3 regions of the Streptomyces sp. NBC_00536 genome follow, and region 2 is predicted to be linked to each of the others. Evidence: riboswitches for the same ligand, from Rfam matches in the RefSeq annotation. Region 2 holds a riboswitch; each other region holds the start of a gene.
What was found. Region 2 has a riboswitch for cobalamin ahead of OHS33_RS08470 (cobalamin biosynthesis protein). Riboswitches for the same ligand answer to the same signal wherever they lie in the genome.
Positions count from the first base shown of each region.

Region 1: it holds a riboswitch for cobalamin, as region 2 does, so the genes downstream of both, metE (5-methyltetrahydropteroyltriglutamate--homocysteine S-methyltransferase) here and OHS33_RS08470 (cobalamin biosynthesis protein) in region 2, are expected to answer to the same signal.
Region 3: it holds a riboswitch for cobalamin, as region 2 does, so the genes downstream of both, OHS33_RS25580 (energy-coupling factor ABC transporter permease) here and OHS33_RS08470 (cobalamin biosynthesis protein) in region 2, are expected to answer to the same signal.

Region 1 covers NZ_CP107819.1:267,172-276,485, forward strand. Annotated here, with positions in the region: partial or broken gene OHS33_RS01235 (SPFH domain-containing protein) at 61-987, shown strand; gene OHS33_RS01240 (C40 family peptidase) at 1,065-1,949, shown strand; gene OHS33_RS01245 (hypothetical protein) at 1,967-2,143, opposite strand; partial or broken gene OHS33_RS39765 (hypothetical protein) at 2,116-2,286, opposite strand; gene OHS33_RS01250 (WD40 repeat domain-containing protein) at 2,299-4,296, opposite strand; gene OHS33_RS01255 (MmyB family transcriptional regulator) at 4,295-4,627, shown strand; partial or broken gene OHS33_RS01260 (diadenosine tetraphosphate hydrolase) at 4,638-4,769, shown strand; gene metE (5-methyltetrahydropteroyltriglutamate--homocysteine S-methyltransferase) at 4,924-7,248, opposite strand; cobalamin riboswitch at 7,431-7,652, opposite strand; gene aceB (malate synthase A) at 7,834-9,314, opposite strand, start outside.
Region 2 covers NZ_CP107819.1:1,964,249-1,973,562, reverse strand. Annotated here, with positions in the region: gene OHS33_RS08475 (cobyric acid synthase) at 62-1,582, opposite strand; gene OHS33_RS08470 (cobalamin biosynthesis protein) at 1,579-2,565, opposite strand; cobalamin riboswitch at 2,601-2,746, opposite strand; gene OHS33_RS08465 (hypothetical protein) at 2,862-3,083, opposite strand; gene OHS33_RS08460 (inorganic phosphate transporter) at 3,104-4,375, opposite strand; gene OHS33_RS08455 (alpha/beta hydrolase family protein) at 4,695-5,846, shown strand; gene OHS33_RS08450 (hypothetical protein) at 5,953-7,392, shown strand; gene OHS33_RS08445 (VOC family protein) at 7,588-7,983, opposite strand; gene ypfJ (KPN_02809 family neutral zinc metallopeptidase) at 8,086-8,976, opposite strand; gene OHS33_RS08435 (ABC-F family ATP-binding cassette domain-containing protein) at 9,254-9,314, shown strand, end outside.
Region 3 covers NZ_CP107819.1:5,709,964-5,719,277, forward strand. Annotated here, with positions in the region: gene OHS33_RS25535 (polysaccharide deacetylase family protein) at 1-81, shown strand, start outside; gene OHS33_RS25540 (YncE family protein) at 78-1,265, shown strand; gene OHS33_RS25545 (cytochrome P450) at 1,342-2,598, opposite strand; gene OHS33_RS25550 (tRNA-dependent cyclodipeptide synthase) at 2,579-3,340, opposite strand; gene OHS33_RS25555 (EF-hand domain-containing protein) at 3,596-3,808, shown strand; gene OHS33_RS25560 (PadR family transcriptional regulator) at 3,878-4,429, opposite strand; gene OHS33_RS25565 (energy-coupling factor ABC transporter ATP-binding protein) at 4,483-5,316, opposite strand; gene cbiQ (cobalt ECF transporter T component CbiQ) at 5,313-6,062, opposite strand; gene OHS33_RS25575 (energy-coupling factor ABC transporter substrate-binding protein) at 6,066-6,419, opposite strand; gene OHS33_RS25580 (energy-coupling factor ABC transporter permease) at 6,416-7,120, opposite strand; cobalamin riboswitch at 7,151-7,343, opposite strand; gene OHS33_RS25585 (AMIN-like domain-containing (lipo)protein) at 7,420-7,947, opposite strand; gene OHS33_RS25590 (L-serine ammonia-lyase) at 8,092-9,314, opposite strand, start outside.

The DNA.
Region 1 (9,314 bases), 1.7 Mb from region 2:
TGGCGGGACCCGGCCCCCGGCCCCGCCACCGCCGCCGCACCGGGCGGCGCCGCCGGGGCGCGGCCGCCCGTCCCCCACCCGGTCCTTCCCGTACGCATACCGGATCCCGACCTCGCCGAACGGCCCGCGCGTGCCTGTTCCGGCTGGTGGGCGGTGCTCGTCCTGCTCCTCTGCGGCGCCGGAGCCGTCTTCGTGGTCCGCCACGAACCCCTGCGCCTCTCCACCACACCGGCCGACGCGTGGCCCGTCGGCGCCCTGGCCGGCTGTGCGGTCGCCGCGCTGCTCGCCCTCACGGGGCTGCGGCGCGGCCGTGTCGGGCACGCCCGGGTGCTGACCCTCTTCGGCCGCTACCGGGGCACGGTCCGGCGGACCGGTCTCCTCTGGCACAGCCCGCTGCCGTCCCGCGCGCGGATCGACGTACGCCTGCGGCACTGGCGCAGCGATCCGCTCCCGGTGGTCGACTCCGAGGGCACCTCGCTCCGCGTGGTCGTCCTCGTCGTGTGGCGGGTCAAGGACACCGCCCGCGCCCTGCTCTGCGTCGATGACCACGCCTCCTACCTGCGCGAACAGGTGGAATCCGGCACGGCCCGGGTGCTCTCGCGGCTACCGGCCGACTCCTTCGCACCGGGGGACGGCGCCGAGCCCGGGGGAACCCTGCGCGACACCGAGGCCCTCGGATCCGAACTGACCCGGGTGCTGGCCGCCGAGGCGCGGGCCGTCGGCATCCAGGTCTTCTCCGCCCACCCCGTGCACATCGACTACGCCCCGGAGGTCGCCGCCGCGATGCAGCGCCGCCGCGTCGCGGCCATCGACGCACGGCACCGCGACTCCGTCCTCACCTCCGTCATCGACGCGGTCGACGAAACCGTCCACCGCATGTCCGACCGCGGACTCGTGAGCCTGGACGACTACGAACGCAAGGCCCTGGTCAAGGACTTGACCGTGGCCTTCTACACGGCACGCGGTACGGCCGCCGACGCCCGCTGACGCTTCGGCACCGCCGGACCAGCGCACACCACCACCGCCACAACCCACAACCCACAATCCGAGGAGAAGGATCCCGCATGCCCGCACCCCGATTCACCGACGACATACCCACGGACTGCACTTGCGCGGGCTGCGCCACCACGGGCCCCGGCTCCGGGGCCGAGTCCTGGTACCGCAGCTGCCGCCCCGTGCGCGGGGCCGTGGTCGCGGCCGTCGGGGCCACCCTGCTGATCGGCGCGGGCGCCGGGAGCGCCGCGGCCGAACCTGCGCCCGCCGGGGCGGGCTGGGACGGGTCGAAGTACTGGTACAAGGACGGCTCGGGCTGGTGGCGCTGGACCTCGCACTACGACAAGTACGTCGCCCACAGCGGCCGTACGGACAGCCCGGCGCCGTCCACCGCACGGACCGGGGAGCCGACCTTCCGGGGCCGGGCCGGCTGGGACTCCACGGACCGCGTCTACTGGTACCAGGACCGGACGGGCTGGTGGCGCTGGACGAGCCACCGCGACAAGTACGAACGCAACACGGGTGGTTCGGGCGGCTCGGGCGGCTCGTCGACCCCCTCCGGAGGCTCCTCGGGCTCCGGCACCCCCGTACGCCAGGGCACCGAGTCCGCCATCGCCTTCGCCAACTCGCACCTCGGCGACCCGTACGTCTGGGGCGGCAACGGCCCCCACGGATGGGACTGTTCCGGCCTGGTCCAGGCTGCGTACCGCAGTGCCGGGATCAACCTCCCCCGGGTCGCCGACGACCAGTACCGGGCCACCACCCCCATCTCCCGGTCCGAACTGCGCCGCGGCGACCTGGTGTTCTGGAGCTCCGACGGCTCCGCCTCCGGCATCCACCACGTGGCCGTCTACCTGGGCGACTCCCGGTACCTGGAGGCCCCCCGCCCCGGCAAGCAGGTCCGGATCTCCACCTTCGACGCCTACAACCCGAACCTCTACGGCCGGGTCCGCTGACCGAGCCTGACGATCCCTCAGGTCTGAGGCCTGCGCAGGAGCGGGGGCGCCGGGTGGGACAAGGGGCTGGCGGCGGTGGGGTTCAGGCCGTCCATGAGCAGGGTCACGTACCGCCGCCAGCCGTCCTCGGCCGGGTCCATGGTCCACAGGACGCTGACGAGCATGCTCATGATGCGCTTGAGGTCGTCGGGCACGAGGTCCGCCGGGCCGCCGTCAGCAAGTGGTGCTCGGCGGCGGCCAACGTCAGGGCGGCTTCGATGGCGCCAGTCAGACCCCGGAGGAGGGCGGCCTTGTCCGGGAACCGGCGGAAGAGCGTCGCGATCCCGACGCCTGCCCGCCGGGCGTTCCGTCAACGGGGCGGGCAGATCTCGGCCGGCAGGCCGTTGGGAAGCCCGTCCCGCTCGTCGTCCGTCAGGTCACGGCCGAGGACCGCACACAGGTGGCGCTTCCACAGGGATGGGTCGAGGCGGAGCAAGGAGAGGCGCCCTCCTGACACAGGCGCGCGCAGGAGCGCCTTGCCGCCGTTGGCCGTTGCCAGGAAGCCCTGGTCCGACGCGAATTCGTACGTCTCCCGGTATCCGGGATCGTCGGCTTTGAGGAAGCGTACGGAACTCTTGTTGGCCAGGAAGAATCCCGCGCCCCTGGTGAGTCCCGCCGCCCACCGGTCCTCCTTCAGCGGCCCGAGCGGGCCCGCCACTCTCTTCGGTGCCTGCCCGGGACCGCGTACCGACCACAGCTCCACCATGCCGCCCTTGGTCATCACCGCCACATAGCGCGGATCGGTCAGGAACACGGCCACGTTCAGATCGTCGCCGAGACGAATCCGAAGTCCCTTGTTCTCCTTGCCTGTTTTCAGATCGATGGCGTGCACCTCCGGCTCGCCACCCACGGTGACGCTGACATACCCCGGCTCGGGGTGGCGGCCCACGAAGTAGTCCGGTTTGTCCTTCGTGGTGAGCCGCAGGTCACGCAGGTCGAGAGGCTCGGACAGGCGGCGTCCCGCGCGAGCGTCCCAGTGCTCGACGTGCGTGCCGGAGACGGTCACAAGCTGGTCGTCGTCATGGAAGATGAACTGCAGCAGGGCCGACTTCCCGTTCTTGTCGACGGGCGGCTGCGCCGTGGTGAACTCTGCCACTCGACGCAGCGAGGGCAGCTCGTGGACCGTGATCCGGTTCCGGTCCGAGACGTCCGCCACCAGGGTCTGGGCCTTGTTGACCTGGATTTGCTGCTTCGCGTCCGGGGGTGTCCCGGCGTCGTTGTGCACCGAGGCGAGGACTCGTTCCTCACCTTCCGTCTCCACGACGCGCAGGGTGTCGCCCTTCTCGCCCATGCGGACCACCATCGTGCTTCCGTCTCCGAGCAGGGCGGGAGGGCTGTATGCGGCGACGCCGTCGTCCTCTGCCAGCCCCCACCCGGTCACCGCGTTCTTGCCCCGGGTGACGAGGGTCGGCTCGCTCGACGTACCGAGGAGGGGCAGACCGGCGATGACGGCCGAATAGTCGAGGTCGGGGCCTAGGAAGGGCTGCGCTTTCGCGCCTTGTCGCGTGTCGACAAGGGTCCAGTCGCTCCCCCGGGCCTCCACCGCGAAATGCTCACCCGCCCTGTCGACCGTGGCATCCGTGCACGAGCTGTCGGCCCCCCGACTGAAGGTGCTGAGCACCTGCCCGTCCGCTACACGTACAGCCTGGTAACGGGCCTCTTTCGTCTCCGGGTTCGTCAACTTGTCCTGGCAGGCGATCACCACACTTCCGTCCCCGGAGACCGCGGTGCCCGACCACGCGGTGCCCTTCGCCAGTTCACGCAGCGTCCCGGTGCGGATGTCGACCGACGCCACCGAGGACTCCAGCTTCGCCTCCCCCACAATGCGCGCGGCCACCAGGGTGTTCCCGTCCGGCCCGAACCACACCTCCTGAACCCCCGTGACCTGCTGCGGCAGTATCCGGAGCCCGCCCGTGTCCAGGTCCCACACGCGTACCGCCTCCTGCGTCGGCGCTCCGGCCCCCTTCGATGACACGCCCACCAACCGGCGTGCGTCCGGCGAGAAGCCCATGATCTTGGAAGAGCCCTCCAGCGCACTGAACGTGAAGTGCGTGATCTCACCACCGCGAAGGGGGTGCGGAGGCCCCAGCAACTGCTTGCCCGAAGGCGTCACGTCGTGCCAGACCACCACCCCGTCCGCCTCGCGCAGGTAGGCGATCCGCTTCCCGTCCTGGCTGACCACGGGCGACAGGACATTGGCGGCGAGGGCGAGTTGTTCCTGCCTCACGCCGCCTTTGGCGGTCCGTATGAACACGGTGGCGCGACCGCCCTCGGTCGTCGCCAGCGTCACCGCACCGTCCGCGCTCATGGCCGCATGGGGGCGGCACATCACCGAGAGCCTGCGCGCCCGCGCCACGGCCCACCCTGACCCCGAACTCGACGCGTTGCACGAGGAGTTGGCCTCATATCTCCCGCCGACCGCCCCCGCCTCCGCCTCCGCCGAACACCTCGGCTTCGCGGTACCGCTGCGGCTGCGCACGGCGGAGGGCGAGCTGCGACTGCTCACCACCCTGACCTCGTTCGCGACCGCCGTGGACGTCACCCTGGCCGAGCTGCACCTGGAGGCGTTCCTGCCGGCCGACACGGCGACCGCCGATCTGCTGCGGCGCCGCGAGGAGGGTCGCCGGGTCGCCGTGTAGGTTTCCCGATATGACTGATGACTGGCGGATGGACCGGATCGGGAGTGCTCTCCGGGGCGAGAACCCTGCCGTGCTGCGGCGTTTGGACGCGGGTTTCGCGGTGGCCGGGGACGTGCAGTTCCTGCCGGGATACTCGGTCCTCCACAACCCTCTGCGCGAGGCGATCTGCGCAGAACTGGACGGCCTGCGAGCCTGAGTTACGCCCTTCCAGCGGTCACCACCTCGGGCCGGACCATCCGGGGCACCCGGACGGTCCGGCCCGAGGGCGGATCAGGCGGTCGGACCAGACCGTTGGGTCAGACGGTCGCGGTGCCGGTCTCCGCGCGGACCTCGCGGGCCGCGGCGACGAGGTTCTCCAGGGAGGCCCGGGTCTCGGGCCAGCCGCGCGTCTTCAGCCCGCAGTCGGGGTTGACCCAGAGCCGCTCGGCCGGGATGGCCTCCAGCCCCTTGCGGAGCAGGGCCGCCGCCTCCTGGGTGGAGGGGATGCGCGGCGAGTGGATGTCCCAGACGCCCGGCCCGGCTTCGCGCGGGTAGCCGTGCCCGGCGAGTTCGCGCGCCACCTGCATGTGGGAACGGGCGGCTTCCAGGCTGATGACGTCGGCGTCGAGGTCGTCGATGGCCTGGACGATGTCACCGAATTCGGCGTAGCACATGTGCGTGTGGATCTGGGTCTCCGGCCGGACGCCCGAGGTCGTGAGGCGGAAGGACTCGGTGGCCCAGGCGAGGTAGTCGGCGTGCCCGTCGGCGCGCAGCGGGAGGGTCTCGCGCAGGGCGGGCTCGTCGACCTGGATGACCGAAGTACCGGCCGCCTCAAGGTCGTTGACCTCGTCGCGCAGGGCCAGTCCGACCTGCCGGGCGGTCACCCCGAGGGGCTGGTCGTCGCGGACGAAGGACCAGGCGAGCATGGTGACGGGGCCGGTGAGCATGCCCTTGACCGGCTTGGCGGTCTGCGACTGGGCGTACGTCGTCCAGCGCACGGTCATCGGCTCGGGGCGGGAGATGTCCCCGGCCAGGACCGGCGGGCGCACATAGCGGGTGCCGTACGACTGGACCCAGCCGTGCTGGGTGGCGAGGTAGCCCGTGAGCTGTTCGGCGAAGTACTGGACCATGTCGTTGCGTTCGGGCTCGCCGTGCACGAGGACGTCGATGCCGGTCTTCTCCTGGAAGGACAGCACCTCGCGGATCTCGTCCTTGATGCGCTCCTCGTAGCCGGCGGTGTCGATGCGTCCGGCCCGCAGGTCGGCGCGGGCCACCCGCAGTTCGTTGGTCTGCGGGAAGGAACCGATGGTCGTCGTCGGGAGCAACGGCAGGCCCAGGTGGGCACGTTGGGCCACGGCGCGGTCGGCGTACGGCTGTGCGCGGCGCCCGTCGGCGTCCGTGATCGCGGTGGTACGGGCCCGGACGGCGGGGTCGTGGGTGATCGGGGAGTGGGCGCGGGAGGCCAGGTCGGCGCGGTTGGCGGCGAGTTCGGCGGTGATCGCGTCGGTTCCCTGGGCGAGCCCGCGGGCCAGCGTGGTGATTTCGACGGTCTTCTGGCGGGCGAAGGCGAGCCAGCGCCGGATCTGCGGATCGATGTCCCGTTCGGCGTCGGCGTCCAGCGGGACGTGGAGCAGCGAGCTTGAGGCGGAGACGTCGACCCGGTCGGCGAGCCCGAGGAGGGTGCCGAGGGTGGTCAGCGACTTCTGGAGGTCGTTGATCCAGATGTTGCGGCCGTTGACGACACCCGCGATCAGGCGCTTGCCGGGCAGGCCGCCGACGGCGGCGAGGTCGGCGAGGTTGGCGGCCGCGGCGTCGGTGAAGTCGAGGGCGAGACCCTCCACCGGAGCCTTCGCCAGGACCGGAAGGGCGTCACCGAGCCGGTCGAAGTACGAGGCGACCAGCAGCTTCGGGCGGTCGGTGAGGCCGCCGAGGTCGCGGTAGGTGCGGGCGGCGGCGTTCAGTTCGGCCGGGGTGCGGTCCTGGACCAGGGCCGGTTCGTCCAGCTGGACCCACTCGGCGCCCGCCGCGCGCAGCTCGGCGAGCACCTGTGCGTAGACGGGGAGCAGCCGGTCCAGCAGGGTCAGCGGCTCGAAGTCGGCGGCCACGCCGGGGGCGGGCTTGGCCAGGAGCAGGTAGGTGACCGGTCCGACCAGTACGGGCCGGGCGGTGTGCCCCTCGGAGAGGGCTTCGGTGAGTTCGGCGACCTGCTTGGCGGCGTCGGCGGTGAAGACGGTATCGGGGCCCAACTCGGGGACGAGGTAGTGGTAGTTGGTGTCGAACCACTTGGTCATCTCCAGCGGGGCCACGTCCTGGGTGCCGCGCGCCATCGCGAAGTACCCGTCGAGTGCGTCCGCTTCGACGGCGGCGCGGTGGCGGGCGGGGATCGCGCCGACCATGACCGTGGTGTCCAGGACGTGGTCGTAGTACGAGAAGTCGCCGGTGGGCACCTCGGTGATGCCGGCCCCGGCCAGCTGGGCCCGGTTGGCCCGGCGCAGGTCGCGGGCGGTCTCCCGGAGGGTGTCCGCGGTGACGCGGCCCTTCCAGTAGCCCTCGATGGCCTTCTTCAGTTCACGGCGCTGGCCCTGGCGGGGGTAGCCGTACACGGTGGCCCGTACTGCCGCGGCTGCGGACTCGGTGGTCACGGAACTCTCCTTCGCGAGTGTGTCTCCATGGACCCGGTGACGGGCCGAGGGTGCGAAGGGTGCCGGAACGGGCGGCCCGCCGTGGTCCCGTACGGCTGGTGGTACGCCTGGTACGGGACGGGAGGATCCGCCCTGAGCACGCCGACCCGCCCACGAGGTCACCGGGAAACCGGGCGCGGTCGATCGCGCTCGGGCAACGGGCAGGTCTTCGGACTCGCGGGCGCGCAGGCCACTGGGGCCGGCATCTACTGGCCGTCGCTTCCCAGGACCGGTTCGGGTCCCAGTGCGTATGACGGCGGTCGTTCCCGCTCACCGCTGCGGGGCAGTCCCGGATTCTCACCGGGTTCCCTCTTACGACGCATCCCGCCTGGCGGACGGGGCGAACCAGCTGCGAGGCCAACGGTAAGGCGTCGACCGGTGGATGAACACCGGTTTCCACATACCGGACGGTGAAATGAGACACGCCGGGGGTGCGGTGACATCAACGGTGACACCGCTCACCGCACCCCCGGCCTTCTCCTGTGTCTCCGGTCCTCCCTCGGCCCGGAGACCTGCCGGGCCCCCTCAGGCCCGGCCCGGGCCCCCTCAGGCCCGGCGGACGAGGTGGCGGGCGTAGGCCTCGGGCGTGAAGAAGGCGGGGAGGCGCACCGACAGCGCCGTGTCCACGAAGACCTCGCGCGCTTCGAGGGCGAGCGAGCGCGGGTCCTCGGCCTCCAGGGCCGCGCATTCGGCGTCGAGGAGGTCGATGACCGTGCTCCGGTCCACCCGCTCGTGGCGCAGCCACTGCCAGATCTGGACGCGGGCGATCTCGGCGGTCGCGGCGTCCTCCATCAGCCCGTTCAGGGCGACGGCGCCGCTGCCGCGCAGCCAGGCGTCGAAGTAGCGCAGGGCCACGGCCACGTTGGAGCGGATGCCCTCGGAGGTCGGCGGGGCGGCGATCCGGCGTACGGACAGCAGGTCGGCGGCGGTGACCTCGACGTCCTCGTGGGTGCGCTCCAGCTGGTGCGGCCGCTCCCCCAGGACGTTGTCGAAGACCGCGCGGCAGACGGGGACGAGTCCGGGGTGAGCGACCCAGGAGCCGTCGAAGCCGTCCTCGGCTTCGCGTTCCTTGTCGAGCCGGACCTTCGCGAACGCGGCGGTGTTCGCGTCCGGATCCTTGCTCGGGACGTGGGCGGCCATGCCACCGATGGCGTGGGCGCCGCGCCGGTGGCAGGTCCGGACGAGGAGTTCGGTGTAGGCCCGCATGAAGGGGGCCGTCATGGTGACCGCGGCCCGGTCGGGCAGCTGGAAGTCGGTGCGGTGGCCGAAGGTCTTGATCAGGCTGAAGAGGTAGTCCCAGCGGCCCGCGTTCAACCCCGCGCTGTGCTCGCGCAGTTCGTAGAGGATCTCCTCCATCTCGAAGGCGGCGGTGATCGTCTCGATCAGGACGGTCGCGCGGACCGTGCCGCGCGGGATGCCGAGGAGGTCCTGGGCCAGGACGAACACGTCGTTCCACAGCCGTGCGTCATTGCGGTTCTCCAGCTTGGGGAGGTAGAAGTACGGGCCGTGCCCGGCGTCGATCTGGCGCTGGGCGCAGTGGAAGAAGTACAGGCCGAAGTCGACCAGCGAGGCGGGCACGGGGCGGCCGTCGATCTCCAGGTGCTCTTCCAGCAGGTGCCAGCCCCGGGGGCGCACCATGATCGTGGCGAGGTCCTGGCCGAGCCGGTACTCCTTGCCCTCGGGCGTGGTGAAGCCGATGCGGCGCTCGATGGCGTCCAGCAGGCTGAGCTGGCCGCCGACGATGTTCTCCCACGTGGGGGCCGTCGCGTCCTCGAAGTCCGCCATCCACACCTGGGCGCCGGAGTTGAGGGCGTTGACCGCCATCCGCCGTTCCGGCGGGCCGGTGATCTCGACCCTGCGGTCGGTGAGCCCGGGGGCGGGCGGGGCGACCCGCCATGCGGCGTCGGCGCGCACGCGGGCGGTGGCCCGGGAGAAGTCCAGCGGCGAACCGGAAGCCAGGTGGGCGCTCCGGCGGCGGCGCTCCTTGAGTACCTCCAGGCGGCGCTCCGCGAACGCGGCGTCGAGCC
Region 2 (9,314 bases):
CGTCCGGCGTTTGAGGACCGGGTCTGGGCAGAGCCCAGTTTCGGGAACGCCCGGGCCGCGGTCACGGCGCACCCGGGGGGAGGAACGGGAGCCCCGCCGGAGCCCCGCCCTCGATCAGCCGCAGCAGCGCCCCGGTATCCGCGTGCTCCTCGATCAGATCGCCCAGCAGATCCAGCTGTTCCTCCCGCAGCGCCCCGAACGACGTGTCCGCCGCCGGAACGAACCGCCGCCCCGCCGCCGCCGCGACCTCCCGCAGGAAGGCCCGCCGGAAGCCGTCGCTCTCCAGCGACCCGTGCCAGTGCGTGCCCCACACCTCACCGACGCGGCAGCCGTCCAGGAAGGGGATCCCGCCCCGCACGTCGGCCACCCCGTGGTGGATCTCGTACCCCTCGACGCTCTCGCCGAGCGCGTGCCCGCTCGGCCGCGCGAGGGTCTTCTCCCGCGCGAAGCGGACGCGCACGGGCAGCAGCCCCAGCCCGTCGACGACCCCGGCCCGGGATTCGACGTCGTCCTCGATGGTCTCGCCCAGCACCTGGAAGCCGCCGCAGATGCCCAGCACCGGGCGTCCCTCGGCGGCCCGCCGCGCCAGCGCGTCGGCGAGCCCGCGCTCGCGCAGCCAGGCCAGCGCCTTCACGGTGCCGCGGGTGCCGGGTACGACGACCAGGTCGGCGTCGGCCAGTTCCTCGGCCCGGTCCACGAACCGGACCACGACGCCCGGTTCGGCGGCCAGCGCGTCGACGTCGGTGAAGTTCGACATGAGCGGCACCGCGCACACCGCGACCCGCAGCACGTCCTCCCCGACGGGCGGGGCGACCACGGATTCCCGTACGGCGCCGCGCAGCGAGACGCGCAGGCCGTCCTCCTCGTCGATGCCGAGCCCGTGCTGGAAGGGCAGCACCCCGTACGTCGCGCGCCCCGTCAGGCCCCGCAGCATCTCCATGCCGGGTTCCAGCAGGGACACGTCACCGCGGAACTTGTTGACCAGGTAGCCCGCGATCAGCGACTGGTCCTCGGGGGACAGCAGCGCCGTCGTACCGAAGAAGGAGGCGAAGACCCCGCCGCGGTCGATGTCGCCGACCACGACCACCGGGAAGCGCGCGGCCCGCGCGATGCCCATGTTCACGATGTCCGTACGCCGCAGGTTGATCTCGGCCGGACTGCCCGCCCCCTCGCAGATCACGGCGTCATACGTGCCCCGCAGCTGCTCCAGACAGTCCGTGACGATGCCGAGCAACTGCTCCTGCCTGCCCCCGTGGTAGCCACGGGCGCTCATCTCGCCCACCGGCTTGCCCAGCAGCACCACCTGGCTGCTCTGGTCACTGCCGGGCTTGAGCAGCACCGGGTTCATCAGCGCGGTCGGTTCGACCTTCGCCGCCTGGGCCTGCATCGCCTGGGCGCGGCCGATCTCGGCGCCCTCCAGGGTGACGAAGGAGTTCAGGGACATGTTCTGGGCCTTGAAGGGGGCCACCTTCACGCCCTGGCGGGCCAGCCAGCGGCAGATGCCCGCCGTGACCACGCTCTTGCCCGCGTCGGAGGTGGTGCCGGCGACCAGGAGTCCGCCGCCGCGCCGTGCGCCGCTCATGCGCGTCCCTTCGTAGTACGACCTGACGTGCGACGACCTGACGTGCACTGTGACAACAGGAACCGCAGCGACACACACGCCCCGAGGGAGATCCAGGTGACCCGGCGCGACAGCCGGACGGCCCGCTCGATGTCCGCGACCTCGACCGGGCGGCCCGCGGCCCCGTTCAGCACGGCCCGGTGCTCCACGCGCCCGGCGTACGCCAGGGTGCCGCCGAGGCGGACCCCGAGCGCCCCCGCGAAGGAGGCCTCCACCGGTCCGGCGTTCGGGCTGGGGTGGGCGGCCGCGTCCGCGCGCCAGGCCCGTACGGCGCCCCACCGGTCGGGTCCGGCCAGTACGGCGGCCAGCGCGGTCAGCCGCGCGCCCGGCCAGCCCGCGACGTCGTCGAGCCGGGCCGAGGCCCAGCCGTAGCGCAGGTGGCGGGGGGACTTGTGGCCGACCATCGCGTCCAGGGTGTTCACGGCGCGGAAGCCCAGCAGCCCGGGCACCCCCGCCAGCGCGCCCCAGACCAGGGCGCCGACGACGGCGTCGGAGGTGTTCTCGGCGACGGACTCCACGACGGCGCGGGCGATCTGCTGTTCGTCCAGGGCCTGCGGGTCGCGCCCGCACAGGTGGGGCAGCCGCTCGCGGGCCACCTCGGTGTCCCCGGCGGCCAGCGCGCCCCCGATGGCCCGGGCCTCCCGGCCCAGCGAGGTGCCGCCGACCACCGCCCAGGTGGCGGCCGCGGTCAGGGCGATACGGGCGGCGGCGGGCCGGGAGCGCACGGCGCGGGCGCCGAGCGCGCCGATGGCGGCCGCGCCCCCGGCGCACACCAGGGCGTGCACGGCTCCCCGGGCCCGGCTGTCGCCCCACAGGGCTCGTTCGACGGCGGCGGCGGTCTTTCCGAAGGCGGCGACGGGATGGCCGCGGCGCGGATCACCGAGGATCCGGTCGCCGATCAGGCCGGCCGTCGCGCCGTACGCGAAAACGCGATCGGCACGCATGGGGCAGGTGGGTCCTCACTCAGGGTCCGCGCCCTGGTTCGACGTGTCCGGTGGCGAGAGTTCCTGGCTTCCGGGAGCCTGTGGCTCCCGGTGACAGTGGCGGGACCGCGCCGGATTCGCACCGGACTTCCTCTTCATGCCGCCGTATTGGCTCCGGCAGTCCACCACGCACCGCGAACGCCCGTCAACTTGCCGTTGACCTGCGAAAGCTCCCCCCGGCATTGGGCCGGAGGGAGCTTTCGGACGTGCGGTGCCGCTGAGGTGCCGGTGGGGCGCGCGGGCGCGCCCCCGTGCCGTCAGCTGACGATCAGGTAGATCGCGTAGCCGACGGCCACCGCGCACAGTGCGAAGCAGGCGTAGGCGCCGGTGCGCGCCAGGTGGGCGGCGCCGCCCTGGCCCGTCGCGGTCTCGTGCTTCGACAGGCCCACGATGCCCAGGGTGAACAGGGTCACGAGGGCGACGGTCGCGGAGAGGCTGACGCCGAACACGGAGCCGAGTGCTGCCCAGTCGATCTTCATACTGCCGATTCCTCTGTGGGTCAGACCGCGGCGGCGGGAGCCGCCGGTGCCGGGGGAGCGGCCGGGGTCGGGGTCGGGATGGTCGCCTTGAAGGCCTCGTCCGTGACCGCGGCGGTGCTGCCCGCGACCGGCGGGACGGCGACGGCGGCGATCGCGGTGGTGACCACGCCCGGCGCCTCGGCGGCGGTGTCCGCCACCTCGTTCACGTTGGTGTGGTCGACGACCTGGCGGCGCGAGATCAGCCAGATGGCGACGATCGAGCCGACGAGGAAGAGCGCGACGGCGGCCACGCCGACGTCACCGGTGCGCATGACCAGCTCGGCGCCCGCGGACACCAGTGCGGCGGCCGGCAGGGTCAGGCCCCAGGCGATGAACATCCGGGAGGCGGTGGACCAGCGGACCACGCCGCCCTTGCGGCCCAGACCCGCGCCCATCACCGCGCCGGAGCAGGCGTGGGTGGTGGAGAGGGAGAAGCCGAGGCTGGAGGAGGCCAGGATGACGCTCGCGGCCGAGGTCTGGGCGGCGAAGCCCTGCTGCGGCTGGAGGTCGGTCAGGCCGCTGCCCATGGTGCGGATGATGCGCCAGCCGCCGAGGTAGGTGCCCATCGCGATCGCCATGCCGGCGGAGACGATGACCCAGACCGGCGGGTTGGAGCCGGGCGCGAGGGCGCCGCCGGCGACCAGCGCCAGGGTGATGATGCCCATGGTCTTCTGCGCGTCGTTGGTGCCGTGCGCGAGGGAGACGAGTCCGGCCGAGGCGATCTGACCGGCCTTGTAGCCCTTGGCCGAGGTCTTCGCGTCGACGTTCGCGCCCAGCTTGTACGTGAGCCTGGAGGCGAGCATCGCGGCCACACCGGCCACGATCGGCGCGGCGACCGCGGGGAGCAGCACCTTGGTGACGAGCGTGCCGCCGTTGACGGCGCCGAGGCCGGCAGAGGCGACGGCCGCGCCGACCAGGCCGCCCATCAGGGCGTGCGAGGAGCTGGACGGCAGGCCGACCAGCCAGGTGACGAGGTTCCAGAGGATCGCGCCGACGAGCGCGGCGAAGATGACCTCCGGCTGGATGCCTTCCTCGTTGACCAGGCCCTTGGAGATCGTCTTGGCGACCTCCACGGACATGAACGCGCCGACGAGGTTCAGCACGGCGGACATGGCCACCGCCGTCTTGGGCTTGAGTGCGCCGGTCGAGATGGTGGTGGCCATCGCGTTGGCCGTGTCGTGGAAACCGTTCGTGAAGTCGAACACGAGAGCGGTGATGATCACGATCCCGAGGAGAAGCGTTACGTGCTCCATTTACCCAGGCTTCTGTTTGACGTCAGTGGCACGCCGACCGTAGGCAACCTGGGTGAACGGAAGATGAACTGAAACGGGCGGAGCGGTGTACCAGGTCAGGGCTGGTTTGGGACCCTCGTCCCCATTGATTCATGGATATATCGATTCGCGCACGTCAGGGGCTGGTCGACAACCGGCCGAACGGGGGTCTTTCGGCCCACCGAACCGCCCGCCGGGACCCCCGGAGGAGACCCAGATCACCCTCTCCTGCCGTCTTTTGCCGCCGCCGGAGCGATCCGCTCCGCTGGCCGGGGCGACCCGGCCGTCCGACACTGGAGCGGTGCGCTCCGCAACGACGACGGCCAGGACCGTCACCGCCACCCTCACCGCCGCCGCAGGCCTGGCCGCGGCCGCCGGAGTGGCCGCGGTCGCCGCCGCCCGGTACGCCGCCGACGGCGCCCTGCGGGGCGAGCCCGGCCGCCCGCTGCCCGGCGGCCCCCGGCTCAGCGTCCACTCCACCGCCGAGGACCGGATCACCCTCACCCGGTCGCTGGCCTCCCTGTGGCCCGGCACCTACGCGCTGGCCGCGCCCGGGGTGCACGCGGTCGTCGGCGCGGTCCTGCCCGACGCCCCGCACGACCCCGACACCGTCGTCCGGCGCCTCGTCGGGGTCACCCACGGCGCCCTGGAGCACGGCACCCGGGTCCGGCTGACCCCGCAGATCCACCTGGGCAACCCGCGCACCGCCCTCGGGCTCGACCACGCCGACGTGGACGTCCCGGGCGAGCTGGGCGCGCTGCCGGCCTGGTTCGTGCCGGCCGCCCGCGACACCTGGGTGATCACCGTGCACGGGCTCGGCGCCACCCGGGAACACCCGATGGTGGTCATGCCCTTCCTGAACCACCACCGCCTCCCGGTCCTCGACCTCGCCTACCGCGGCGACCTCGGCGCCCCCGCCCCGCCCGACGGCCTCGGTCACCTCGGCGCCTCCGAGTGGCGCGACCTGGACGCGGCCATCCGCTACGCGCTCCGCTTCGGTGCCCGCCGGGTCGTCCTCCACGGGTGGTCCACCGGCGCCACCATGGCCCTGCACGCCGCCGAACGCTCCGCGCTCGCCGACCGCATCTGCGGCCTCGTCCTCGACTCCCCGGTGCTGGACTGGCGCACCACCCTCGGGCGGCTCGCCGCCGCCCGGGGCACCCCCGCCGCGCTGCTTCCGCTCGCCGTCCGGGCCGCCGAGGGGCGCACCGGGCTCCGGGCCGACCGGCAGCCCCCGGGCGTCGATCCGGCGGCGGTGCGCGTGCCCGTACTGATCTTCCACGGGCCCGACGACACCCTCGCCCCCTGGGAACCCTCGCGCCGCCTCGCCGAGGCCCGGCCCGACCTCGTCACCCTGCGGACCGTCCGCGACGCCCCGCACGGGGCGATGTGGAACGCGGATCCGGCCGGCTACGAGGAAGCCCTGCGCAGGTTCCTGACCCCTCTTATGTAGCCACCGTGACGTGAAGGCCGGTTCGTCCCGTTATCACCCACCGGCCTTCGGCGGCAACGGCCGGTTCCGTTTGGGCTTTCGGGCGGTGACGAGCGAGACTGCTTCCGTGACGTCCCGAAAGCCTGATGAGCAGTTGGCTCGCGACTCCAGACTCCGACTCGTCTCTCCGCGCTCCGTCGCCACGGCCCGCAAGGCAGTGACGGACCGGAGCACCCGGCCGGCCCCCCGGCCCCCGGCGGGCACCCCCGCCGCGCCCGACCTCGCGAACCGGGCCCGCGCCTCGCTGGCCGACGCCGTACGCCTGGCCCGCTGGGCCGAGCACCACCTCGGCGTCGCGGACGGGTCCCGGCCCGCCCCGGCGGGCGCGCTGGCCGCCGCCGACGTCGAACGGGCCGCCCGGCAGCTGGGTCTGACGCACGGCCAGATCCAGGTCGGCTGGGACCGCGCCCGGCTCGCCGGCCTCGTCGAGGTGCACGGCGGCCACGCCCGCCCCGGCTGGCGGCTGCGCGCCTGGGACCGCGACGACACCGCCGTCCTGCGCGGCTGGGTCGCCCTCTTCGACGCCTGGTCGCTCGTCCACCCGGCCCCCGCCGACATCGCCCCCTCGGCCGTCGCCGAAGTGGTCGAGTCGATGCCCCAGGTGCTGTCCCTGCTCCAGCTCTCCGCCGGTCCGGTCACCGTCCCCGCACTGCTGGACCTGCTCGGCCAGCGCGTCGTCGAACTGCGCGACGAACGCTGCGAAGTCCCCTACGACGCCCCCGCGTCCGACCCCGGCGCGACCGTGTCCGACGCTGGCGTCGCCCCGGCCGCCGCCGAGCGGCCCGTCCCGCTGGCCCGCCTGCTGCGCTGGGCCCTCGGCGGCCTGGCCGCCGTGGACGCCGTCACCCTCGGCCCCGCCATGGCCGCGCTCACCCCGCTCGGCAGCTGGGCGGTCTGGGTCAAGCTGGAGCAGATCTGCGTGGCCGCCCAGAGCCCCGCGGGGAACATCGAGCAGTCCGCCGCGGCCATGCTGCACGGCTGCGCCCGGCTCACCCCCGGCCCGGCCCGCGCCGAATACCAGGCCTGGCTCGCCGCCCGGCCCGTCGGCCACGCCGTCAGCGAGCTGCTGCACGCCGCCCGCGGGGAGGACGCCCTGCTGCGCGGCCTGGCCTTCGAAGCGCTGCGCGTCGTCGGAGCCCCGGCCGAGCCCGAGGTCCGCGCCGCGGCCCGCGAGGCCGCGCTGCGGCCCTACGCCCTGCTCTGGCTCGCCGAGCACGACGGGGTGGACCCCGACGAGGCCCAGGACGTGCTCACCCGCGAGGAGTCGACCTGGCTGTGGGTCGACACCGCGGCCGCCATCGCCGACCACGGCGAGGCGGAGCTGCTGGCCCGCCACCTCGACTCGGCCGTGCGCACCACCGTGCCCCGGCTGCTGGACGAGGTCCGCGCGGTCGGCCACCCGCGCACCGTGCAGGTGCTCGTGGCCCTGGCCGCCGCGCACCCCGACCCGGCCCTGGCCAAGGCGATGCGCCGGGCCGCCTTCCAGGTGCACACCGGCGGGGTCTGAGCCGGCACACGCACGGGCGGACGCGCCGCAGGGTCAGGGGGTGTCTTGTGGATCAGGCCGGATCAGGGAGCGGCGTCTGGTGCCGTGCATCGCAAGGCGGAGGAGGGAGTCAATGCGGAGCATTGGCGACCGACGACAACGCGGCGAGGTGCGGTGCCAGGCGCCGCGAGCCCGGCGTGATCCACAAGACACCCCCTAAACCTGCGGCGCGTACGTCCCGAAGCTCCAGATGTTGCCCTCGCCGTCGCGCGCCATGTAGTCCCGCGACCCGTAGTCCTGGTCGGTCGGCGGCATCAGGACCTCCACCCCGTGCTCCACGGCCCGGCGGTGGTGCGCGTCCACGTCCTCGACCACGATGTACACCCCGCTCGGACCGGCCTCGGCCATGGCCGAGTCGAAGACCCCGCCCCGGCCCTTGCTGCCCAGCATCACCATGCCGTTGCCGTACGCCAGCTCGGCGTGCATGACCGCGCCGTCCTCACCCTCGTACACCGCGGCCTGGGTGAAGCCGAAGGCCTCCGTCAGCTGCTTGATGGCGGCCTGGGCATCGCGGTAGAGCAGCGTCGGAAAGATGGTCGGAACGCCTGCCATGGCGATCACTCCCTCTCGTGAAGATGACCCGTGTGACCCGGACCACAAGTCTCGCAGGCGGGTGTGACAGTCAGGGGGTCTGACATTCAAGGGGTTCGGCAGTCAGCGGAAGGTGTTGCACTGGGCCATGTCGCCCGTCCGGTAGCCCTGGTAGAACCACTGCTGGCGCTGCTCGGCGCTGCCGTGCGTCCAGGACTCCGGGGTCACCCGGCTCTGGAACTTCTCCTGGATCCGGTCGTCGCCGACCGCCGCCGCCGCGTCGAGCCCGTCCTTGATGTCCTGCTCGGTCAGGCTGGTGATCAGCGGCCGCCCGGTGGCCTTGTCCGGGGTCCGGGTGGCGTTGTGCGCCCACACCCCGGCGTAGCAGTCGGCCTGCAGCTCCACCTTGACCGCGTTGCTGTTCGCGCCCTGCCGTCCGTCCTGGGCCTTCTGCAGGGTGCCGGTCAGGTTCTGGATGTGGTGCCCGTACTCGTGGGCGACCACATAGGCCTGGGCGAACGGACCCCCGCTCGCCCCGAACTTCGTCCGCAGTTCGTTGAAGAACCCCAGGTCCAGATAGACCTGCCGGTCACCGGGGCAGTAGAACGGGCCCACCGCCGAGGTGGCCGTCCCGCAGGCGGTGCCCACCTTGCCGGTGAAGAAGACCGTCTGCGCCGGGGTGTACTGCCCGCCGCGGCGGGTGAACTCCTGCTTCCAGAAGTCCTGCGTGCTGTTGACCACCGCGACCAGCCGGCAGTCCTCCCGCGCGTTCGCGTCCCGCCCCGTCTTGCAGGTCTGCTGCACCTGCGCGGCCGACGAGGAGGTCGCGGCGGGCGTCGGACTGCCGTCGGACAGCCCCAGCTGCTCGGGGCCCACGCCGAAGAGCAGCCCCAGGACCAGCGCGATGAAGCCCACGATGCCGCCGCCGACGGTGGCCCGGCCCCCCGGGATGCGACTGCCCCGGACGTCCTTGACCTCGGAAGTGTCCAGATTGGCGTCGTCGTCGAACTGCATCCCGCACGCCCTCTCCTCGTGAAGTGGGGGAGATCACGCCTCCGCCCTGCGGCGAGTATCAACCCCTTCATCCTGGTACGCCCGGTCCCACACCGGCGCCGTACGGGGGCCGAACGGGGGACCCCGGCCGGCGCCCGCCCGAGGGCGGGCGCCCCGCAAAGTGGTTGCGCGCCCCCGGTAGAATGTCTTCTATGGCAAATCTCCTCGCGGATTAGCGGCGTCGAAGCATCGCGTCCCTGCCCCCCTTCCGCCGTCCCCACCGCCCTGGAGTATTTCCGTGATCACCGCCACCGGCGTCGAGCTGCGCGCCGGCGCCCGCGTCCTCATCGAGTCCGCCT
Region 3 (9,314 bases), 3.7 Mb from region 2:
GACGCGATGCCGCCCCTCCTCGAAGACCTCGCGCGCCGCAAACTGCGCGCGGTGACCACCACGGAGCTGCTGACCTCATGACGACCAACCGCCTTCCCCGGAAGGCCACCGTGCTGCTCGCCGGACTGGTCCTCGCCGCCCTCGCAGGCTGCGGAGCGGCCGACAAGGGCAAGCCCGAGGCGCTCGGCTCCGACGGCCCCGCCCGGCCCGTGAAGGCCGTCCCGGCCGCTCCGCCGGGGCTGGCGGGCATGCCACCCCTGCTCGCGCCCGACGACGTGTACGCGGCCGACCGGCCGAACCAGCTCTCGCCCGTGGTCAAGAACTTCCCGTCCCGGATCTACGTGCCGAACACCGGCTCCAACACGGTGTCCGTCATCGACCCGGCGACGTACAAGGTGGTCGAGACCATCCCGGTCGGCGTCCAGCCGCAGCACGTCGTGCCCTCCTGGGACATGAAGACCCTGTGGGTGAACAACAACCGCGGGCACACGCTCACCCCGATCAACCCCGCCACCGGAGAAGCGGGCCCGCCCGTCGAGGTGCACGACCCCTACAACCTCTACTTCACGCCGAACGGCAAGTACGCGATCGTCATGGCCTCCATGGACAAGGAGCTGGTCTTCCGCGATCCGCACACCATGGACCGCGTCAAAACCGTCCCCGTGACCTGCTTCGGCGTCAATCACGCGGACTTCTCCGCGGACGGCCGGTACTTCATCGTCTCCTGCGAGTTCTCCGGTGAACTCCTCAAGGTCGACACCGAGAAGATGGAGGTCATCGGGCAGCAGAAACTGCCATTCGAGGGCGCGATGCCGCAGGACGTCAAGGTCTCCCCGGACGGAAAGACCTTCTACGTCGCGGACATGATGGCGCACGGCATGTGGGTGCTCAGCGGGGACGCCTTCGACACCCCCAAGCTGCTCCCCACCGGAAAGGGCTGCCACGGCCTGTACGTGAGCCGTGACTCCCGGGAGATGTACATCTCCAACCGGGGCGAAGGCAGCATCTCGGTCTTCGACTTCAAGCAGAACCGGCTCACCAAGAAGTGGGACCTGCCCGACGGCGGCAGCCCCGACATGGGCGGCGTCTCCGCCGACGGCAAGGTGCTGTGGCTCTCGGGCCGCTACAACTCCGAGGTCTACGCGATCGACACGGCCAGCGGCAAGGAACTCGCCAAGATCCCCGTGGGCAACGGACCGCACGGCCTCGCCGTCTACCCGCAGCCCGGCCGCTACTCGCTCGGCCACACCGGCATCTTCCGCTGATACGGGTGCGCGCGAGGTGATGTGACGGTGCCCCGGGGGTCCGCCGACCCCCGGGGCACCGCCCCGCGCGGTGGCGCTACCAGGCGACCGGGAGCCGCTCCGGAAGCCGCTTGATGAAGCCCGTGCGCCACACCAGGTTCTCGGCCGGCACCGCGAGCCGCAGCTCCGGCAGCCGGTCGACCAGCACGGACAGCGCGATCTCGGCGTGCGCGCGGCCCAGCGCCGACGCCGGGCAGAAGTGCCGCCCCGCGCCGAACGCCAGGTTGGCGTTCGGGGCGGGGCGCTCCAGGTCCAGCTCGTCCGGGCGCTCGAAGGCCGCCGGGTCGAAGTTCGCCCCTTCGAGGAGCACGAGGACCAGCTCGCCCTCCTTCACCAGCACGTCCCCGACCTGGATGTCCGCCATCGCGATCCGCGGCAGGCCGTCACCGACGGACAGGTTCCAGCGCAGCAGCTCGTCGACGGCCTTGCCCATGCGCTCCGGGTGGGCGCGCAGGTACCCGATCAGCTCGGGCTTCTGGAGCAGCGCGAGGACCGCGAGCACCAGGAACGCCGAGGTGGAGACCGCGCCCGCGCCGAAGAGCGAGACGGCGACCGTCGCGAACATGTCGTCGGTCAGGTGCGCCGACTCGGGGTCGGCCTCCTTCAGCTCCGCGAACTTTCCGAGCAGCCCCGTACGCTCCTCGGCGGGCAGCGCCAGCTGTGCCCGCAGCGCGTCGGAGAAGTACCCGACGTCCTTGTACCAGTTGAGGGACGAGTCGGCGAAGGGTTCGCGCGCGGTCATGAACGCGACGTCCAGCCCCGACATCAGCCGCCGCCAGTCCTCGAAGGGCACGCCCAGCACCTGGCAGTGCAGCGCCGCCGAGAAGGGGTCGGCGAACCCCGCCCGGAGGTCCGCCGGACCGCCCTCGGCGACGAGCCGGTCGATCAGCTCGCCGGCCTTGGCGGCCAGCCAGTCCTGGAGCCCCTTCTGGCGCGGGTTGAGCGCCTTCATCACGGCGTTGCGAAGCCCGGCGCTGTTGATGTTGCCCATGTTGTTGACGACCTCGGGGGGGATCGTCAACGCGTACTGGCGGGGGACCCCGGCGTTCGCGGTGTCCTTGAGGCTGAAGCGCTCGTCCTCCAGCACCTGCTTGGCCAGCGCGTAGCTGCTCACCAGCCAGGCCGGGTCGCCCGTGAGGGTACGGACCCGGGCGACCGGGGCCTTCTCGCGCAGCCAGGTGCACTCCTCGGGCAGCACGTCGCCGCGCCGGGAGAGGGGGAAGTCGAGGAGGGGCTCCCCGCCCTCCCGGGCGCCCTCCCGGCCTTCCTTGCCCTCAAGCTGCTCGACGCTCATCGACGGTCCTTTCGGCTGGTGCGGTGTTCGTGTTCGTGTTCGTCTGTGCGACGGCCTCGGGCCGGACGACGGCGTACGCCTGGTTGCGGGTCGCGCGCAGGCCCCCGCCGCGTGCGTAGAGGACATCGGTCAGCGGCATCTTGACGTGGTAGGCCGCGACGGAGGACGGCACTCCGAGAATGCTCGGGGTGTCGAGGAAGAACGGCAGTTCCGCGGCCATGTAGTCGAAACAGACCCGCAGCTGCTCGTCGGTGATGGATTCGCCTTCGGCGAGCTTGGATCCCACGAAGTGGAGTGCCATTTCCTCGCACCCCTTGCGGAATTCATCGTCTGTTTCCAGAAAGTGCAGCACGCGTCGGTGCAGCAGCTCGTAGACCGGGTTGCCCTGGAATTCGGAGAGTGCCCTCACCCGGATCTCGGCGTCCTGGGGCCCTGATTCCCCGACGCCTTTCAAGATCCGCCGCCGGACCGCTTTGATCTCCTTCGTGGCACGCTTCTCCGCGTGCTCCTGGGTGTAACCGAACGCGGCGAACATCCGGTCCACGTGGAGGTCTGCGTACACGAAGTCGACCTGTGCGAAGCGGGTCGTGGCCCACTGGGAGAGGCTGGTGATGCGCTCGGCGGTGAAGTAACTGTTACCAGGACTCACGCCAATGAGCACATGGTCGCCGTCTTCCCAGATGTGGCGGCAGGCACGGGTGAAGGGCAGAACTTCGAATGATGCGTCAACTGTGATCGTCACCTGTGTGTGATCGCCCTTGTTGCCGCTTGTCCCTGGGAGCCCTGCGCTCCTGGTGTGGCGGCAATGTCGGTACGTTATGCCGTGATCCCGGAGCGTGACAAGTGGGGGTCCGATTTGTTGGCTGGAATTGTTGCTTCCGCCTTACTCCGGGGTAATCGCATTTCTATCGACCGCTCGATCGGGCCCCCCGGCGGGAGACCGCTCCCGGGGCCGCTACCCTGAGCCGGTCAACAAGCACCAAGAAGGGGTGGACCCATGGCGGACATCGAGAGCGCGCGCGAGACGTTCGGCCGCTTCGACGCGGACGGCGACGGATTCGTCACGGCCGACGAGTACAGCGCGGCCATGAAGGCGATGGGCGACGCGTACGTCACCGGAGCGGTCGCCGACGCGATCATCGCGAGCAAGGACGCCAACGGCGACGGTCGCATGAGCTTCGACGAGTTCTGGGCCTCCCTGAACAAGTAGTCCCGGACGAGCCGTCCCGGACCGAGCGGTCCCGCACGCGCCTGCGCCCCCTGCCGGGGCCCAGGCGCGTCAGCCGCCCGCCCGCTCCTCCAGCCGCTCGACCTCGGCCACGGCCTCCTCCAGCCAGCGCAGCCAGAACGTCTCCAGACCGAGCCCGCCGTGCAGCACGAGCCGCCGCAGCCGGTCCTCGTCGGAGTCCCGGCCCGGCGGGAAGTCCCGCTCCTCGATGGCCTCGTACTCCGCCAACTGCGCCCGGTGCAGCTCCAGATGGCGCCGCAGCTCCGGCCCCAGCCCGCGCACCCCGACGACCCCGGCCGCCCGGACGCGCAGCAGCAGCGGATCCCGGACGGGCCTGGGATCCTGGCTCTCCCCGACCCAGCGCGCCAGTTCGGCGCTCCCGGCGGGCAGGACCTCGTACTCCTTGCGCTGTCCCCGTACGGGCTGCTCGCCGGGCAGCGCCCGGATCAGCCCGCCCTCCTCCAGCCGCCCCAGCTCGCGGTAGATCTGCTGGTGCGTGGCCGACCAGAAGTACCCGATCGACCTGTCGAACCGCCGCGTCAGCTCCAGCCCCGACGAGGGCTTCTCCAGCAGCGCGGTGAGGATGGCATGCGGCAGCGACATGCGGCCATCCTAGATACGCCCCGCGGGCGCCGCCGCGCCCCCGCGGGCCGCGGTCACCGCCAGGCGGCCAGGGCTTCCGGGGTCTTCGGACCCGGGGCGTCCGGCGGGAGCAGGGCGTGGGCGCGCAGGACGGCCGTCACCGCGGGGGACCAGGCCGCGCGCAGGCCCGCCGAGGCGAGCAGCGCGGGGTCCGCGAGGAGGGTCTGCGCCGGGCCGAGGCGGATGCCGTCGGGGGTCAGGACCGCCGCGTCGTCGGCCCACCGTACGGCGAGGTCCACGTCGTGCGTGGCCATCACCACCGTGGTCCCGGCGGCGCGCAGGCCCGCCAGGACGTCCAGGAGCCGTTCCTGGCCGTCGGGGTCGAGGCCGGCCGTCGGCTCGTCCAGGATCAGCACCCGGGGCGCCATCGCCACGGCTCCCGCGATCGCGGCCCGCTTGCGCTGGCCGTAGGACAGCAGGTGCGTCGGCCGGTCCCGCAGGGCGGTGATGTCCAGGGCGGTCAGCGCCGCGTCGACCCGGGCCCGTACCTCCCCGGTGGTCAGGCCCAGGTTCATCGGGCCGAAGGACACGTCCTGTTCCACGGAGGCCGCGAAGAGCTGGTCGTCGGGATCCTGGACCACCAGCTGTACGGCCCCGCGCAGCCGGGTCAGTCCGGCCCGGTCGTACTTCACCACCGCCCCGTCGAGGCGCAGTTCGCCGGTGTCGGGCCGCAGGCCGCCGCTGAGGAGGCGCATCAGCGTGGTCTTGCCGCTGCCGTTGCGGCCCAGCAGGGCCAGGGACCGGCCCGGGGCGATCCCGAAGTCCACCCCGGACAGGACGGCGGGGCCGTCCTCGTAGGCGTAGCCCGCGCCCGCCAGCCGGACGAGCGGTTCCACCGGTGCGTTCACAGCGCGAACTCCTTCAGGGTGAGGGTGGCGGCGGTCAGCGCGGCCAGCAGGGCGCCCGACGCGGCCAGGAACCGCCAGGACAGGGTGGACCGCGGTACGAGCACCCGCAGCGTGCCGTCGTAGCCGCGCCCCGCCAGCCCGCTCTGGAGCCGGGACGCGCGGTCGAAGGCGCGGACGAAGGCGGTCGCGGCCAGACCCGCCACGGAGCGCCACGCCGCCGCCCGGCTGGTGTGGCCCAGCCGGGCCGCCTGCGCGCGGCGGATCTTCGCCAGGGAGTCCAGCAGCAGGAACCCGATCCGGTACATGACCAGCGCCACGTCCACGACGGGCGCCGGCACCCCCGCCCGCACCAGCCGCGGCAGGACGTCCGAGACGGGGGTGGTGAAGGCGAACAGCAGCACGCCGAGCGAGGCGGCCGAGGTGCGCAGCAGCAGCTCCGCCGCGTGCCGGGGGCCGTCGGGGGCCAGGGACACCAGCCCCGCCGGGCCGCCCACCGCGAAGAGCAGCGGCGCCGCCCCGGTGAAGCAGAAGCCGAGCGGGAGCCGGAACGCCCGCCACAGCTGCCGCCCGGCCACCCCGGCCGGGCCCAGCAGCACGGCGAGGGTCGCCGCCGCCACCAGCGGCCCGCCGGGCCAGGGCGGCAGGCAGACCGCGGTGACGGTCAGGCCGAGCCCCAGCAGGGCCTTCTCCAGGGGGTGTCGGCGGCGCCAGCGGCTGCTGTGCGCCGCGGCGTCGATGGGCAGCACCGCTCACGCGCCCCGGGCGGGCCGGTCGGCGTCCGCCGTGTCCGTGGCTCCCGCCGCCAGGGCCTCGCCCTGCCGGCGCCCGCGCCGCACCCCGAAGTAGTAGGCGAGGACGCCCGCGCCGAGCGCCGCCTGGAGGGCGAAGAGCGCGGACTCGATCTCCCCTGACGGGGGCTCGTACAGCGGGGAGAACCACGGCTCGTAGTCCGGCTTCAGCTCGGTGATCGCCGTCTCCGCCTGCGCGTCGGCTCCCGTGAACGGCTCCTCCTTGCCCTCGCCGAGGCCGAGTGCGACCGGCAGGACCGCCAGCGCCGCCACCAGGAGCAGCAGCAGGGTGTTGATCTTCGCGTTCCTGGTCATCGGACCTCCGCCTCCCGCTTCCCGGCCGTACGGGCGCCGGTCAGCCGGGCCACGCCGAGGCGCACCAGGTCGGACTTGCTCGACTGCATCAGCAGCCGCATCACGAGCACCGTGAGCAGGCCCTCGCTCACGGCGAGGGGGATCTGGGTGACGGCGAAGATCCCGCCGAACTTCACGAGCGAGCCCACGAAGCCGGACGCCGGGTCCGGGAAGGCCAGCGCGAGCTGCACGCTGGTCACGCAGTAGGTGATCAGGTCGGCGAAGAACGCGCCGAAGAAGACCGAGACCATCAGGGGCGCGCCGAACCGCTTCAGCAGCCGGTAGGCGGCGTACCCGGCCCAGGGCCCCGCGATCGCCATCGAGAAGACGTTCGCGCCGAGCGTGGTCAGCCCGCCGTGGGCCAGCAGCAGGGCCTGGAACAGCAGGGTGATCGTGCCCAGTACCGCCATGACCGGCGGCCGGAACAGGATCGCGCCCAGCCCCGTCCCGGTGGGGTGCGAGCAACTGCCCGTCACCGAGGGGATCTTCAGGGCGGACAGGACGAAGGTGAACGCTCCGGACGCCCCGAGCAGCAGGGTGCTCTCCGGATGGGCCTTGACCTCACGGGTCAGGGCGCGCACTCCGTGCAGGACGAAGGGGGCGGACGCGACGCCCCAGGCGGCCGCGTGCAAGGGGGGCAGGAACCCCTCGGCTATGTGCATGTGTAGGGAGACCTCTCCAGCACCTCGTGGATGGAACAACGCACCCCGGTCGGTCTCCTGGCTCACGGGTGCTGATGCCCTGGCGCCGCCTTCCCGGCCCGTGCGGTCTCCCGTCCGGCCCAGTGGCTTCCCGCAGGAGTGGCGCCGGACTTCCCGATCACAGTGGCGAGGGCCGCACCGGTTTCGCACCGGTTTCCCGTACACCAAGGCCTGTTGACCCTACCTGACCAGGCGCGACGACGGCGGGACCGGGCGCGGCCGCCCGGTCCCGCCGTCGTCGTTCGCTGCCTGAGTGCCCGTCAGCAGGTGTTCGGGTGCGCGATGTCGACCACATAGCGCTCCGGGCTGTGGAGCGTGGACGTCGTGAACTGCGGGGCGGTGTCGAAGGCCGCTCCGAAGCTGACGTACCCCTCGAAGTCGCCGGTGAAGGCGAGGCCCTTGAGCTTGGAGAGGTAGATCTTCTGCAGCCTGGGGCCGGTGTAGACGGAGTTCCCGGCCTCGTCGTGCGCGGCGGCCGGGTGCAGCCGGATCTCCAGGAAGTACGACCCGGCGAGCGGGACCGGCTTGCCTGAGCCGTCGTAGACCAGCTCGGAGACGGGAGTGACGGTGACCCCGGGGACGGAGCCCTGGAGGTCGATGACGATCCGGTCGTAGGTGCAGTGCCCGCCCCAGCGGGCATTGGTCACGAGCGGCGTCGCCGTGGCGGATGCCGAGGCCGGTACGGCGAGGCCGAATCCGGCGGTGAGCAGGACCCCCGCGGTGACGGCCGCCAGCCGCCGGCGGTGGTGGACGGAGTCGCGGACGGAGCGTATGAGGTGGCGGAGCATGACGTCCCCCGATTCTTCGGATGCCGGGGACAGTAGTGGCACCTTGGAAGACACGCCATACGGCCTGACGGTTGCACGCGCCGGGGCCCGGTCCGCGTCGGCGGACCGGGCCCCGGAACGTGCGGGCGCGCTTACGGAGTCAGGTCAGCACTCGATGACGTTGACCGCGAGGCCGCCGCGCGCGGTCTCCTTGTACTTGACCTTCATGTCGGCGCCGGTCTCCTTCATGGTCTTGATGACCTTGTCCAGGGAGACCTTGTGCGTGCCGTCGCCGCGCATCGCCATCTTCGCCGCCGTGACGGCCTTGACGGCCGCCATGCCGTTGCGCTCGATGCACGGGATCTGCACCAGACCGCCGACCGGGTCACAGGTCAGGCCGAGGTTGTGCTCCATGCCGATCTCGGCCGCGTTCTCCACCTGCTCCGGGGTGCCGCCCAGCACCTCGGCGAGGGCGCCCGCCGCCATCGAGCAGGCCGAGCCGACCTCGCCCTGGCAGCCGACCTCGGCGCCGGAGATCGAGGCGTTCTCCTTGAACAGCATGCCGATGGCGCCCGCGGAGAGGAGGAAGCGGACCACGCCGTCCTCGTCCGCGCCCGGCACGAAGTTCATGTAGTAGTGCAGGACCGCCGGGATGATGCCCGCGGCGCCGTTGGTGGGGGCGGTGACGACCCGGCCGCCCGCCGCGTTCTCCTCGTTGACGGCCATCGCGTACAGCGTCGCCCACTCCATGGCGTGCGCCTGCGGGTCGCCCTCGGCGCGCAGCTGGCGGGCGGTGCCCGCGGCGCGGCGCTTGACCCGCAGACCGCCCGGCAGGATGCCCTCGCGGGACATGCCGCGCGCGACGCAGGCCTGCATGACCCGCCAGATCTCCAGGAGGCCCTCGCGGATCTCCTCCTCCGTGCGCCAGGCCTTTTCGTTCTCCAGCATCATCGAGGAGATCGACAGGCCGCTCTCCTTCGCGAGGCGCAGCATCTCGTCACCGGAGCGGAAGGGGTACTTCAGCACGGTGTCGTCGAGCTTGATCCGGTCCTCGCCGACCGCGTCCTCGTCCACGACGAAGCCGCCGCCGACCGAGTAGTAGGTCTTCTCCAGCAGCGGGGTGCCGGCGTCGTCGTAGGCGAAGAGGGTCATGCCGTTCGCGTGGTACGGCAGCGACCGGCGGCGGTGCAGGATCAGCTGGTTCGGCTCGTCGAAGGCGATCTCGTGGCCATCGCCTATCTCCGCGCCCAGCAGGCGCAGCCGACCGCTCTGGCGGATCCGCTCGACCTCGGCGTCGGCGGTCTCCACGTTCACGGAGCGGGGGGAGTGGCCCTCCAGGCCCAGCAGGACCGCCTTGGGGGTGCCGTGGCCGTGCCCGGTGGCGCCGA